One region of the Rhodococcus sp. P4_C10 genome, then DNA from elsewhere that is predicted to be linked to it. Evidence: riboswitches for the same ligand, from Rfam matches in the RefSeq annotation. Region 1 holds a riboswitch; the other holds the start of a gene.
The links. A riboswitch is a leader RNA that binds a small molecule or an ion and turns the genes downstream of it on or off. The one in region 1 is predicted to bind cyclic di-AMP.
Positions count from the first base shown of each region.

Region 2: linked by a shared signal. The riboswitch ahead of AC1DWC_RS21490 (NlpC/P60 family protein) and the one ahead of AC1DWC_RS09375 (transglycosylase family protein) in region 1 are both predicted to bind cyclic di-AMP.

Region 1 is NZ_JBFUHZ010000010.1:182,735-190,112, forward strand. It holds gene AC1DWC_RS09350 (DNA repair helicase XPB) at 1-667, opposite strand, end outside; gene AC1DWC_RS09355 (hypothetical protein) at 815-1,129, opposite strand; gene AC1DWC_RS09360 (hypothetical protein) at 1,134-1,259, opposite strand; gene AC1DWC_RS09365 (helicase-associated domain-containing protein) at 1,369-3,660, opposite strand; gene AC1DWC_RS09370 (hypothetical protein) at 3,721-3,915, shown strand; partial or broken gene AC1DWC_RS09375 (transglycosylase family protein) at 3,968-4,507, opposite strand; cyclic di-AMP (ydaO/yuaA leader) riboswitch at 4,513-4,696, opposite strand; gene AC1DWC_RS09380 (glycosyltransferase 87 family protein) at 4,880-6,205, opposite strand; gene AC1DWC_RS09385 (YccF domain-containing protein) at 6,202-6,609, opposite strand; gene AC1DWC_RS09390 (hypothetical protein) at 6,606-6,833, opposite strand; gene AC1DWC_RS09395 (cold-shock protein) at 6,955-7,368, shown strand; gene AC1DWC_RS09400 (DUF2771 family protein) at 7,377-7,378, opposite strand, start outside.
Region 2 is NZ_JBFUHZ010000041.1:20,652-28,029, reverse strand. It holds gene AC1DWC_RS21500 (hypothetical protein) at 1-1,238, opposite strand, end outside; gene AC1DWC_RS21495 (C40 family peptidase) at 1,247-2,257, opposite strand; gene AC1DWC_RS21490 (NlpC/P60 family protein) at 2,624-3,190, opposite strand; cyclic di-AMP (ydaO/yuaA leader) riboswitch at 3,207-3,372, opposite strand; gene AC1DWC_RS21485 (DEDD exonuclease domain-containing protein) at 3,910-5,622, shown strand; gene AC1DWC_RS21480 (Lrp/AsnC family transcriptional regulator) at 5,709-5,984, shown strand; gene trpD (anthranilate phosphoribosyltransferase) at 6,079-7,113, opposite strand; gene AC1DWC_RS21470 (hypothetical protein) at 7,156-7,378, opposite strand, start outside.

The DNA of each region.
Region 1 (7,378 bases):
TGGCCTTGGCCATCGCGGCCGCGCCGACCATGGTCTTGCCGGCGCCGCAGGGGAGCACCACCACGCCGGACCCGCCGGCCCAGAACGACTCGGCCGCCATCTCCTGGTAGTCGCGAAGCTGCCAGTGGCCCTCCTCGAAGGCCAGGTCGATCGGGTGCGCCTCGCCGTCCACGTACCCGGCCAGGTCCTCGGCCGGCCAGCCGATCTTGAGCAGCATCTGCTTGAGGTGCCCGCGCTCGGACGGGTGCACCACGACGGTGTCCTCGTCGACCATGGCGCCGAGCATCGGGGCGATCTTCTTGTGCCGCATCACCTCGGTGAGCACGGCGCGGTCCAGGCTGACCAGGGTCAGCCCGTGCGCGGGGTTCTTCACCAGCTGCAGCCGGCCGTAGCGGGCCATGGTGTCGACGACGTCGACCAGCAGCGGCTGCGGGACCGCGAACCGCGAGTAGGTCACGAGGGCGTCGACCACCTGCTCGGCGTCGTGCCCGGCCGCGCGCGCGTTCCACAGCGCCAGCGGGGTGACCCGGTAGGTGTGCACGTGCTCGGGGGCGCGTTCGAGTTCGGCGAACGGGGCGATGGCCTGCCTGGCCTGGCCGGCCAGCTCGTGGTCGACCTCCAGGAGCAGGGTCTTGTCGGACTGGACGATCAAGGGTCCGTCGGTCACGCGTCCTCCTTTTGACGGTCGTAGCCCCACCATTGTCCACGTTGTCCGGGTGGGCGGCCGCCGCCGAGGCCGCACGCGAGAAAAGGAAGGGTTCGGCGGAAACGCCGAATCCCTTCCTTTTGTAACCGTTTTTCCCCGTGCGAATTTCTAGCGTTTCGCGGTGAGTGAATTTCTCGTGTCCATCACCTGGACCAGTGCCTCGGAAATTCCGGAGCGGTACCCGGACTGGCGTTCGCCGTTTCCGGTGGTGGCGTCGAGTTCGTTCTCCAGCCTTTCCTTGATCTGGTCCAGTGCGAGCAGTGTCCGTTTCACAGTGACGGTCCTTCCGTGTCCTGTCGGGTGTAGCACCGGGAGGCCGGACTGCTTGGCCTGCTCGTCCAGTACGAAGATCCTGGCGGTGGCGTTGCCGCTGTTCGAGAACTGTTCGTACAGTGCATCGAGGGCGCCGGCATACGGGGGCATCGAGTCAGCTGCGTTTCCGCTTCCGGATGAACTCCGTGGACTCGACTGACTTTTCCCGTTTTTCCGCCCGCTTTTCCTTGATGGACTGGGCGGGCTTTTTCAGGGTTTTACCAGAGTTTCGATCGGCCATTGTCTCTCCTGAATACGAAGTGGCAATCACTTGACCGAGACCATACGTCATTCCGTAGGAAAAGCCAGTCGCGCTGATCAGGAGCTTTTCGGGGCCCCGCGAATTCCGGTCAGTCGACCAGGTTCACCGAGGTGATCCGGTGCAATGTGAACCGGCGCACTGCGCCTGCCGCCGGGTCGAAGGCGTCGAGCTGACCGCCGCCGACGCTGACCGGGTCCACGATCCGCTCCGTGGCCACGCCCTGCGCGTCCACGTACCCGATCGACACGCTGCGGTGCACCCGCGCGGCCAGCTGCAGCAGCGCGACGGTGGCGGCGCCGCTGGCCCGGCTGCCGTCCGAGCGGACGCCGTCGCCGCGGGTCGCCGATGCGGCCCGCTGGCCGGCCCGGAGCTGGCGGACCAGGGTCTCGAGCTGCTCGGCGGTGGGGACGGCCGGCATCCGCGGCGCCGGCCGGGCCCGGCGCCGCATCACCCGGGACCCGCGCGGGCGGAGGTCCACGATGGCGCCGGACGAGTCCTCGCCCGCGGGCACGAAACCGGCGGTGCGCAGTTGGTCGAGCACCTCGGCCAGCGGTGCCTGGGAGATCGCGACGGTGGGGGCGAGAGCCCGCAGGGCCAGTGGTTCGGCCACCGGTGACGCCAGTACCTCCGCGAGCAGCGCAGGGTCCTCGCATCGGACGAACGACGCGGCCACGCCCGCCCGGAGCCGGCCGTGGCGCCGGGCCACGTCGTCGATCAGGTAGGTCAGCGACTGCGGGACCGGTGTCCGGGAGCGGGTGGCGAAGAGCGTGTGCAGTTCGGACGCGCTCAGGCCGGCGTCGAGGGCGCGGCGCACGCTGGACTCGCCGATCCGGTAGGTGGTGGCGGTGCCGGCGGACTCGAGGTCCGCCACGAGCGCGATCTGTTCCTGCAGTTCCGGGGTCAGTGGCCCGGGTGCGACAACCGTGAGGTCCGCCTGCAGCAGGACGTAGTCGATCGGCGCGGGCAGGCTCGCGGCCATCTCGGCGACGGCGGACTCGGCGGGGGCGTCGTGCAGCAGGCTGCGGCCGGGGGAGCTGAGGGCGCCGCGGCCGACCAGCCCGAGGGTCGCGGCCTCGGCCAGGGTGTGCCGGACCGCGTCGGCGCCGAAGCGGGCCGACCACCGTGGCCGGCGCCAGGCCACCGTGGCGGCCACCTCGGACGCGGTCGCGCCCTGCCCGGTGCCCAGCTCGGCGAGCAGCCCCAGCACGAACCGGCGGTCTCTGGGGGCGCCGGTGGCGCGCACCTCCTCCGACAGGGCCGCGATCGGCTTGCCGTGCTCGTCGCGCATGCCGACCACCCACGGCCGCCGCGGCAGGTCGAGCCAGGCCTGCGCGAGTACGTGCCAGCGCTGTGCGGGCGTGGTGGTCTGCCACGAGTCCACCGCCACCGTCGGCGCCCAGTAGTCGTCGCCGGTGTCGGCGGCGGGCAGCGGGTCCGGTGTCCCGCGGCCGATCAGGTCGGCCGCGGCGAGGACCTCGGCGAGCAGGCCCAGCCGGGCCTCGTCGACGCCGACGGCCTTCGCCAGCCGCTTGGTCTCCCGGACCCCCAGCCCGCCCGCCTTGAGGGTCGCGGCCGGCTGTGCGCCGAGGGCGGCGATCAGGTCCTCGCAGTGCCGGACCAGTTCGAGCACCTCACCGCCCGCGGCGGCGTTGACGTCGGCGACCTTCAACTTGGTCGCCCGGATCGGCGGCGGGGTCAGTGCGGCGGGGTCGCTGACCGTTTCCCCGCGCAGGGCCTGGCCCACCTGGTACGGCAGCTCCACGGTCTGCTCGTCGATCCAGTTCAGCAGGCGCCGGGCCAGCAGCCGCTGCACGGGCCGCTCCGGGTCGGTGCCGGGCGCGGCGTCGCGGGTGCGGCCGATCGGCGAACTGGTGGCCAGCGTGGTCAGCAGCCGGCGTTCGGTGTCGCCGAGTTCGGCGAGGGCGGACTCGATCTCCGTGGCCGTCAGCGCGTCCCGTGGGGCGTCGACCCGCCAGGTGACGGCGTCCTGCGCGGCGGGAGTCACCCGAAGCACCTTCGACCCCCACACCAGGGCTCGATCGCGGAGCGCCTTCAGCGCCTTGTCGACGGAGCGCACCGGCGCCCGGCCCGCGACTGCCGCGGTGAGCGCCGCCCGGGGCACGCCGCGCTCACGGCCCCCCTCCTGCGAGAGGATCCCGATCACGGTGAGCTCGAGCACGGTCAGCTCGTCGGCGGCGCGCAGCACCGACGCCCGCTGCTCGGCGCGGGCGGCGAGCACCGCGAGGTGGGCGGGCGGCGGGACCGCGAGGTCGGGACGCAGACGCAGCAACTCGGCCAGCTCGGCGTCGGTTCTCGCGGTCAGCCAGGCGGCCAGGCTCTCGGTTTCGGCGGCCGGGTCAACGCCTTCGGTGTCGGTCATCGCGTATCAGATTAGATACCTGGGCTGTACGGCGACGCGACCTCCTGCCAAAATGACCCCGTGGCTAACAAATCGAGCAAGCGATACGTTGATCCAGGCTGGCCGTCGGCGGAGATCCAGGACGGCGACTACGCCGTGACGGAGCTTTCGTCGTCGCGTTCCGGGGGGCTTTCCCCCTTCGGGGAGGAGATCGAGTTCCCGCTCCCCGTCTCGGAGCTGCCGTACACCCATCCGCACACCGTCGTGAACCGCTGACGACCGCGCCGAACGAAGAAGGGCCCCACACCGTGAGGTGTGGGGCGGACTCGACCTGCGGGTCGAGGACGACGCCGCTGGCCTTGACCGCGCTGAGGATGCTGTCGAGCGACTCGAAGACGTCGGCGGTGCCCTCGGTGGTCGGGACGCTGGTGACGGACGGCAGGACCTCGGCCGCGGGGGCCGCCTGCGCGGGGGCCGGCGTGCTGCGCGGGGTGGAGCCGCTGGTCAGGCCGAGGCTCGAGGAGCAGGACGGCCATGCGCCCCAGCCCTGGTTCGCGAGCACCTTCTCGGCGACCGCGATCTGCTCTTCACGGGTGGCCTGGTTCGCGGTCGCGGCGTACTCGCCGCCGCCGTGTGCGGTCCAGGTGCTGGGCGAGAACTGGAGTCCGCCCTGGTAGCCGTTGCCGGTGTTGATTCCCCAGTTACCGCCGGCCTCGCACTGCGCGAGACGGTCCCAGTCGGAATCGGGCGCTGCACTGGCGGGGGCCGCGAAGGCCGCGCTCGCCGCTCCGAGGACTGCGCCGGTCACGACGACCTTGGCGGCAGTGCGGCGGGTGGTAGTCGGTTTGCGATGGCGTCCAGCACTCATTGAAGCATTCCTCTCCACACGCGCCTGCGAGGTCAGCTGTCGGGTTCGGGCTGAGAGGTCGCCCGGCCTCGCCGCTCCTGGATTGGTGCGGGTCTGGCTTCACCCCAAGGAGGTCGCTTTCGCATCCTCCGGTGTCCACTGGGGACATTGGGTCCCCCGTCCTTGTCCCTGGGTAATCCGTTGGAATCTGGTCCGCGGGACAAGGTTTGGCGCGGCGGACCGGATCTGGCCGAACTTCCGGCCGCTGATGACCGTACGTGGATCGGGACTGTGCGTCATCTGTTACCCAAATTGCGGAATATTCGGCGTTTCGCCTGGAAGTGGGCAAGTTTCCGCAGGTAGAAGCGCTCGGTCGGTTCCGAGACCGCCCTGTTATCTCACCGTTATGTGAGGCAGATCACAGAAGTTCTCGGGGCCGACCAGGGGGTTCGGTGGCGGGGAGCGGCGCAGTGCGACCATGACCGTGGTGGCGATCGCGACGAACGTCAACGGGTAGACCGCGGCGAAGATCGGGGCCAGGTAGGTCGTGGTCGGGATCATGAACAGCCCGATCGCGTACACCCCGTCGGGGAACCGGTGGCTCCAGATCAGCAGTGGCAGGGCGAGCGCCGCCGGCACCAGCCAGGCGGTTGCGCGACCCTTGCGCAGCGCCCAGTCCGCCGCGAGGACCAGCATCGGCACGAACCACACCCAGTGGTGCCCCCAGGAGAAGGGGGAGACGGCGCCCGTCGTCAGGCCGCACACGGTCACCGACAGCAGCGCGTGCCCGTGGCGGTGGGCCAGGTATGACGCGCCCATGCCCAGTGCAGCGAGGGCGCCGGCGACCGCAAGCCACAGCAGCCGCGGCGGCTCCGGGACGTCCAGCCACCGGGCCAGCACCCCGGAGGCCGACTGGTTGGCCGGCCAGGCCGTCTCGCCGATCCGCGTGGAGTGCACGATCACGCCGGTCCAGTAGTCCTTGGAGTCGGAGAAGATCACCACGAACCCGACGGCCACGGTCGCCAGCAGTGTGGTGGCCGCGACGACGGCCGCGCGCCACTGCCGGGTGATCAGCAGTTGCACGAGGAACAGCCCCGGCGTCAGCTTGATCCCGGTGGCGACGCCTACGCCGAACCCGCGCAGGCGGCTGCCTTCCGGCCGCCCGAGGTCCCAGATCACCAGCAGCATCAGCATCAGGTTGACCTGCCCGAGCCACACGGTGGTGCGGACCGGCTCGAGCGCGCTGAAGATCACCGTGAGCAGGGCGCTGACGATGTATAGGTGCCGGCCGGTCCGATAGCCGAGCTGTCGCCAGCACAGCAGCACCACCAGATAGAGGGTGACGAAGTTGGCGAGGTAGCCGAGCAGGCCGGCCATGTCGGCGCTGACCAGGTTCAGCGGCGCGAACAGCACCGCCGAGAACGGCGGATAGGTGAACCACATGCCGCCGTACAGGGCGTGGTCGTAGAGGCCCGCGGAGCTGAGGACGGTGGCACCGCCGCTGCGGTACACCAGCAGGTCGAGGCCGTTGCTGAACAGGCCCCACAGCGGGTGACCGAGCGGGACCGCCCGGTCGTGCGCGACGACCACCGCCACGGCGAGGGCGGCCAGCGCGCCGGCGAAGAACGGGGAGGACGGCAGCGAGCGCCCCTCCGCCGTGGCTGGACAGGTGTCCGGCGCGGGGCCGGGAGCACGGACGGGAGGGGGCAGCAGGCTCATCCCTGGGCGCCTCCTGGGTAGGCGGGTACCGCGTCGACGTCGACGATGTCCTTGCCCAGCGGCATCAACGAGATCGGCACCATCTTCAGGTTCGCGACAGCGAGCGGGATGCCGATGATCGTGATGGCCATCGCGATCGCGCTGACCACGTGTCCGATGGCGAGCCAGATGCCGGCCAGTACCAGCCAGATCACGTTGCCGATCAGTGAGCCCATCCCGGAGGTGGGTTTGTTGACGACCGTCTTGCCGAACGGCCACAGCGCGTACACGCCGATCCGGAACGCCGCGATGCCGAACGGGATGGTGATGATGAGGATGCACATGATGACGCCGGCCAGGAAGTAGCCGAGCGCCAGCCAGAGGCCGCCGAAGATCAGCCAGATGATGTTCAGGACGATTCTCATTGTTGCGCCCCTCCCCGGACGCGACGCCCGGACCTCAGTGCGAAGACGATTGCCAGCAGGAAGCCGACGGGGCAGGCGCCTGCCAGCAGGTACAGGGCGAGCGGGGGTTCATGCCCGAGCGCGAAGACCACGAAGGCCGCGATGATCGCGAGCACGCCGACGGAGAAGCAGACGAGCGCGACACGCAAGAGCGCGGTGCCGCGGGGGGACTGTTGACTTGCCACCGTCCAACGGTATCGCCTCAAACCGTGGGCCGGTCCGGCGGCGCGCGGGGGTAGACTGCGGTCGTCGCGTCCCGCATCCGTGGGGCGCGTTCCTTTATATGTGGATGAGCAGGTGAACGCAGTGCCTACCGGCAAGGTGAAGTGGTACGACGCGGAAAAGGGCTTCGGCTTCCTTTCCCAGGAGTCGGGCGAGGACGTCTACGTCCGGTCCGCCGCGCTGCCCGCGGGTGTCGAGGCACTGAAGCCGGGCCAGCGTGTGGAGTTCGGGATGGCCGCCGGCCGTCGTGGCCCGCAGGCCCTGAGCGTGACCGTGCTCGAACCGACCCCGACCATCCGGCAGGGCGGCGGCGCCCGCAAGGACGACGCCGCCCGTAAGCACACCCCCGACGAGCTGCACGGGATGGTCGAGGACATGATCACCCTGCTCGAGGCCAAGGTGCAGCCGGACCTGCGCCGGGGCAAGTACCCCGACCGCAAGACCGCGCAGCGGATCTCCGAGGTCGTGCGCGCCGTCGCCCGGGAGCTCGACAGCTAGGTCGGGTCTC
Region 2 (7,378 bases), on a different contig from region 1:
GAGGGCAGCCGGGCGGGCGGCCCGTGCGCGGCCACGGCGGCCGCCACCGTCGGCGCCGCCGCCGCCACGCCGATTCCGGAACCGCGGTGACCCGTGTAGTCCGCGAAGCCCTCGAGCATCCACAGCGGCGAACCGTCCGTGGTCGCCGCCCTGGCCGCGATGTGGGTCAGCTCGTGGCGGAGCACCGAACGCCGAGTGTCCTCGGTGAGCCGGCCCGCCGACGCCGGGCTGAACACGATCCGCTGCCCGGTTACCGTGTCCGACCCGGGCACGACGGCGTCGGACACCGCGACCGCCGCAATGTTCGCGCCGCTGTGGTCCGCGCCGGCCTGGGCCGTGAACTCCTCCTGGTCGGACGCGACGATCACCACCGCCCGACGGGCCCAGCCGGTCCCCCACAGCTCGGTCACGGCGGGCACCGCGGTCCGCATCTCCTCGGCCACGGCGTCGACCCAGGCCTCCTGGTCCGGATGTCCCAGCACCACCGAGACGTTCGACGCGGTGGTCACCTCGCGGGCGATCACCGGCCCGAAGTCCCAAGGCCCCCGCCAGGTTTCACGACCGTACTCGGGCAGGTCCCAGTCCGAGACCAGCTTCCAGTCGTCACCGCGGCGTGCCACCACCAGCGAGACCGGCTTGCGCGTCGACGCGGCGTCCGCCCCCTCGACGGCGTAGCGCAGGTACACCGGCGGCGCCCACACGTCCGTGGCGCCCAGGTGCTCGGCGAGGTCGGTCGGGACCGGGTGCTCCGGTTCGTGACCGATCTCGTAGCCCCAGTCCGCCAACGGCACCCCCGCCAGGTTGTTCATCCGGCGCACCTCGGCGTCGACGAACCCGGGCACCGCGCCCTCGTCGAAGAGCGCGACCAGAGAGCCACGGTCCCCGTCACGCACCGCCCCGGCCCACCGGTCGAGCAACCCCTGCACGCCCGCCCTGCGGGCCTGCTCGAACGCGCTGAGAGGGGCGGCCGCCACAGGTGCGGCGGGCGGCGGCGCACCGCCGGAACCGGCGGACAGCGCGACTGCGCCCGCGGCGCCGAGCGCGCACAGCAACCCGGCCAATGCCAGCGCCTCCCAGCGCCGGATCCGCCGCCTGGTCCGGCGCTGCGGTCGGTCACCACCGGCGGCCGGCCGGTCCGAGTTCGGGGTGACCGTGCTCAGCAGGTCCGTCTTGAGCAGGTCCGTGTTCGGTATGTCTGCGTTCGGCGGACCCGTGTTCGGCGACCCGGCCCCCGGCATGTCGGCGTTCAGTAGCGTCGGGCGCCGTAGAACGGGTACGCGTCCATCGGCGCGACCTTGACCGGCACCCCGTACGTGGACGCGTGCACGATGTTCCCGTTCCCGATGTACATACCCACATGCGAGGCGTCCGAGTAGTAGAGCACCAGGTCGCCGGGCTGCAGGTCGGCCTTCTGCACCGGCGCCCCGCCCGCGGCCTGCGCCTGGCTCGACCGCGGCAGGGTCTTGCCGATCTGCTTGTACGCCCAGACCATCAGCCCCGAGCAGTCGTAGCCGTCCGGTCCGGTGGCACCCCAGACGTACGGCTTGCCCACCTGGGTCAGGCCGGCCTCGACCGCGCCGGCGTTCGACCCGGCCGGCAGGCTCGCGAGAAGGGCACCGAGGTCGACACCGGGCGGGAAGGGGGTACCCGCGAGGGTGTCCCGCTCCGAGGCCGTCAGCGCACCGAACGCCCGTGTCACCTCGGCGATCTGCGTCTGCAGGTCGCTCTGCTTGCGCTGCAGGTCGTCGCTGATCGACTTGGCCTCTTCGGTGGCGGTGCGGGCCGCGGCGGCGGACTCCTGCGACGCGGCGGCGGCCGCGGCGGCCCGGTCGCCGGCCTCCTTGAACTCCTTGACCTGGACTGCGGTGTCCGCCGAGATGACGCTCAACGTGGACATCTGGTCGAGCAACTGCTGAGGAGAGTCCGACACCATCACCGCGAAGAGCCGGTTGACGCGGCCGCCCTGGTAGTTGACGGCGGTCAGCCGGTCGACGGCGGGCTGGAACTGCGCGACCTTCGCCTGGGCCTGCTCGAGCAGGGTGCGGTCGCCTGCGTTGCGCGCCTCGGCGTCGTGTTGCACGGAGAGCTTCGACTCGAGGTCGATCTGCGCGTTGTGCATCGCCTCGGTGGTCTGCTCGGACTCACGAGAGAGTTCGGCGAGCCGCTCGAGCGCCGCGGTCGGGTTGTCGAGCGCGGGGTCCGCGGACGCGGTACCCGCGGTTCCGGCCGACACCGCGACCAGTGTGAGGGTGAGCATTCCTGTTGCGAGCGCTCCACACCTGGACCGCATCGATCTCCGAGACGCCACGAACCGTGGTACTCCGTTCTTCCGCTCCTGCGCCATTGGATACCCGGTGCGGGACGCGCCGATGGGCGCCGGCCCCGCCGTGGCGGAGACCTCCGCTGCCGCACCGGACGGCGCAGCGAGGTTTCGGAAGGTCTCGGCCAGGTTACGGAATGGCCAACTGGCTGTCCACCCGCTCAGCGAGTCCCGAATCGCGCGACATTCCACCCCGCCCTGGCGGGTGCCGGCGGGGGTCCGGGAAGACGCCACAGGCCCCCGTCCACTTGGGATCGGGGGCCTGCGTCAGCGCCGCGGGGGCGCCGGGTGAATCGGGTGCGCTCAGTAGCGGCGCGCGCCGTCCATCGGCATGGAGGCGATGGGCGCACGCTTGACCGGAGTGCCCGAGGTGGCGGCGTGGATGACCTCGCCGTTGCCCGCGTAGATGCCGGAGTGCGAGCCACCGTAGAAGGAGACGACGTCACCGACCTGCAGGGCGGAGGTCGGCACGGCGATGCCCGCGGCGGCCTGGTCGTAGCTGGTGCGCGGCAGCGCGACGCCGGCCTGCTTGAACGCCCACTGCACGAGGCCGGAGCAGTCGAACGCGTCCGGGCCCGAGGCGCCCCACACGTACGGGGAGCCGATCTTGCTGGCAGCGGCGTCGACGGCCTTCTGACCTGCGGTCACGACCGGAGCCGGCGCGGGGACTCCGGGGAGCACGGGCATGGCCGGGAGGCCGGGGATCTGGATGGTCTGCGCGGGGACACCCGGAATGTCGAAGGTGCCGACGCCGGGGACCGTGACGGGCTCGGCGAATGCCGGAGCCGCAGAGACGGTGACTGCGCCGAGCGCGAGCGCACTGGCAATGACTACCCGGCGCATCGAGCGCTTGGAACTGTGTGTTGCCACGAAAGGATGTGCTCCGTTTCTTCCACTCAACCGCCGACCGAGTTAGCTGACGGGTTCGGGCTGGGAAGATCAGCCCTACCCGTCGGCACGCGGTGCGCGCTCCGACGGGATTCACCCCAAAGGAAAACTTGGGTTCCCGGCACGATCGCCCTTGCGGGAAATCGATTAGGCGGTCCTAGCGATGCCGCGCCGGTGTGGCGAAGCAAGAACCCGCTAGGTCTCAGGAAGATTACGAAAGCGCATCCCCCGTGTCGACCCGACTCCCCCGGAAAGTCGGACAAATGCGCCAAATCCGCACCTGGACGGCCGTCAAGCCACCCCTTTGTCACGACAAGATAACGACCGAGTGGTCTGTTGCAGGCGCCCCGACACGACCAGGCGGAGCCTGGGCACCAACCCGGCGTCCGCCAGGACCTCCATTGCAACTCGTTCGTCCTGCTCAATACTGATTCGGACCGGACGCCCCGCTTGCGCGGACGCGGCCGCTCCGCGGACCCCGGGCGACCCGAGCAGGACCGGCACCAGGCAGTCCGCACACGCCGCACCCCGCACCTCGCACTCACCGCAGTCGACAATCACTGTGACCCTCGTCTCTTTCGTCCGTCGCCGGGCGTTTCCGCGGCCCCGTCCACGGAAAGTAGCCCCGGGGTCCGACAGGTTTTCTCGCGCACACGTTCGACTTGACGGCGCTGTCGGTGGCCGGCCCTAGCCTCAGCGCTGTGAGTCCCCGCATTTCGACCGCACAGCAGTCGACGCCGCAGCAGTTGTCCTTCGACGAGCTGGACACCCCGCTGCGCGAGACCACCTTCGTCGTCGTCGACCTCGAGACCACCGGCAGCAGCTCCGGCGACGACGCCATCACGGAGATCGGCGCGGTGAAGATCCGGGGCGGCGAGGTGATCGGCGAGCTGGCGACGCTGGTCGACCCCGGCCGCAGCATCCCGCCCTACATCGTCGAGCTCACGGGGATCACGTCGGCAATGCTGATCGACGCACCCCGGATCGAGCGCGTCCTGCCGAGCTTCCTCGAGTTCGCGCGCGGCGCGGTCCTGGTCGCCCACAACGCCCCGTTCGACGTCGGCTTCCTGAAGGCGGCTGCGGCCCGCTGTGAGCTGCCGTGGCCGCCGTTCCAGGTGCTCTGCACCGTGAAGCTGGCCCGCCGGGTGCTCTCCCGGGAGGAGGCCCCCTCGGTGAAGCTCTCCGCGCTGGCCGGCCTGTTCCGGGTCGGCACCCAACCCACCCACCGCGCCCTCGACGACGCCCGCGCCACCGTCGACGTCCTGCACGGGCTGATCGAGCGGGTCGGCGGCCTGGGCGTGCACAGCTATGCCGAACTCGTCGACTACCTACCCAACGTCTCCGCCGCACAGCGCGGCAAGCGCGACCTGGCCGCCGACCTCCCCCGCACACCCGGCGTCTACCTCTTCCGCGGTCCGTCGGAGGAAGTCCTCTACGTCGGCACCGCCGTGAACCTGCAGCGCCGGGTTCGGGGCTACTTCACCGGCTCCGAGACCCGCGCCCGGATGAAGGAGATGGTCGCCCTCGCCACCCGGGTCGACCATGTGGAATGCGCGCACGGGCTCGAGGCGTCCGTCCGGGAGTTGAGACTGCTCGCCGCGCACGCGCCTCCGTACAACCGCCGATCCAAGTTCCCGCGGCGTGCCTGGTGGATCACGATGACCGACGAACCGTTTCCCCGGTTGTCGGTCACCCGCCGCCCCACGGCGGAGGCACTCGGACCGTTCTCCTCACGCACCGACGCCGGCGAGATCGCTGCCACGATCGCCGACGCATGCCGAATCCGCACCTGCACCAAGAAGATTCGCCAGGAACTGCCGCACGGGCCGGACTGCCCCGACAGCGTGGTCGGCGGCTGCCCGGCCGGCAGCGAGCCCCGGACCGCCGAGCACTACCGGCCCGCGCCGCTGAGCGCGCTCGCCATGTTCCGCGGCATGGACGACGCCCCACTGGCACGACTGCGCTCCCGCGTCGAGGAACTGGCGGCCGCCGAACTCTTCGAGAACGCCGCCCGGCTGCGCGACCGCACCGCGGCCCTCGCCACCGCGCTGCACCGCGCGCAACGACTCGCCGCGCTGGCCGCCGTGGACGAACTGGTCGCCGCCCGGCCCCGCGACGAGGGCGGCTGGGAATTCGCGGTGGTCCGGGCGGGCCGCCTGGCGTCCGCGGGCGTCGCCGCGCGCGGCGTTGCGCCGATGCCCGTGGTCGAGGCACTCGTGCTCGCCGCGGAGACGGTGATCGACGAGCCGTCGCCGCTGCGTGGCGCGATGGCGGGCGAGGTCGGGTTGGTCGCGAGTTGGCTCGCGCTACCGGGAGTACGGGTGGTGCGGGCCAGCCAGGGCTACGCCGAACCCGCGCACGGAGGCGGCGGGTGGCAGGAGTGGTGCGCGCTCGCCCACCGCGCGAGCGCCTAGTCTGAGCACGCGAGAGCGGAGTCCCCAGAAGCCCGGAGCCCCGGAGCGACCGCGAGGGCTCTTCCCACAGTTGTATAAGGAGCGAGATGATCAACGCCATCGTCCTCATTCATGCCGAGGCGAACCGGATCCCCGAGACCGCCCAGGCCGTGGCCGACATCGCCGGCGTCTCCGAGGTCTACTCGTGCGCGGGCGACGTCGACCTGATCGCCATCGTGAAGGTTCGCGACCACGCGCAGATCGCCGAGGTCGTCACCGGCGCGATCAACAAGGTCGAGGGCGTCGTGCAGACCACCACCCACATCGCGTTCCGGTCCTATGCCAGCGCCGATGTCGAGGCAGCCTTCTCGATCGGGGAGTAGCGCCCACCGGATCGACCGCATCCGGATCAGTGACATCCGGATCGACACGGGCACCCCGGGAGGCGCGGCGGCGCCGCGCCTCCCGGGAGCAGCCTCAGCCCGCCAGCGCGGTGCTGACGGCGACCCAGCGGTCGAGCAGACCCGCGGCCGCACCGCTGTCGATCGCCGCGGTCGCGCGCGCCATCCCGGCCCGCAGGGCATCGTCGAGGTCGCCGTCGAGCCCGTCGTAGGCCGCGATCGCCCCCGCCGCATTGAGGACCACCGCGTCGTGCACGGCGCCCCGCTCGCCGCCGAGCACCGCCCGCGCGATTGCCGCGTTGGCCTCCGCGTCACCGCCGCGCAACGCATCCAGCGGCACCCTCGCGATCCCGAGCGCCGTCGGGTCGATCCGCTCCTGGCGAACCGTGCCGACGGTGACGACGTAGGCGGTGCTGGTGGTCGAGGTGGTGATCTCGTCGAGTCCGTCGTCGCCGCGCACCACGAGCGCCGAGGCACCCCGGCCGGCGAGCACCCCCGCGACCACGGGCTGCAGGTCCGCGAACGCACAACCGATCAGCCCGGCCCGCGGACGCGCCGGGTTGGTCAGCGGCCCGAGCACGTTGAACACCGTCGGGATGCCGATTTCCTTGCGCGGGCCCGCGGTGAACCGGAACGCGGGGTGGAACGTCGGGGCGAAGCAGAAACCGATCCCCACCTGGCGGACACATTCCGCGACGGCGTCCGGGCTCAGGGTGATCTTCACCCCGAGCGCCTCGAGCACGTCCGCGCCACCGCTCTTGGACGACGCGGCGCGGTTACCGTGCTTGACCACCCGTACCCCGGCCGCCGCGACGACCACGGACGCCATGGTCGAGATGTTCACGGTCTGCTGGCGGTCGCCGCCGGTCCCGACCACGTCGACCGCGTCACCGTCGAGGTCGAGCGTCCGCGCGTGCGCGAGCATCGCGTCCGCGATCCCCGTCACCTCTGCGGGCTTCGGGCCCTTCATCTTCAATGCGACGCCGAACGCGGCAATCTGTGCCGAGGTCGCGTTGTCCGACATGATCTCGTCCATCGCCCACGACGCGGTGCCGGGATCCAGATCGTGCCCGTCCGTCAGCGCACCGAGCACCTCTGGCCAACTCCCCATCGCAACCGCCTCTTCCCTGGCCGACCGACAATGCTCCGCAGCTTAGTCAGTACCGGCAACCGGATTATGCGGCGGCTGCAACGCATCCCACCCGAGGACATGGCCGCCCGCACGCTGCGCCAGACCCGCCATCCGCGACTGCTCCTGGGAACAGTGCAGTGCGTCGAGCAGCTGGACGCGCGCGAGCACCAGCGCGACCAGTTCCGGATCCTCGTCCGACGCGGCACCCGGGGCTGGTTCCTGAGCCGGCGTGTAACCGTCCTGA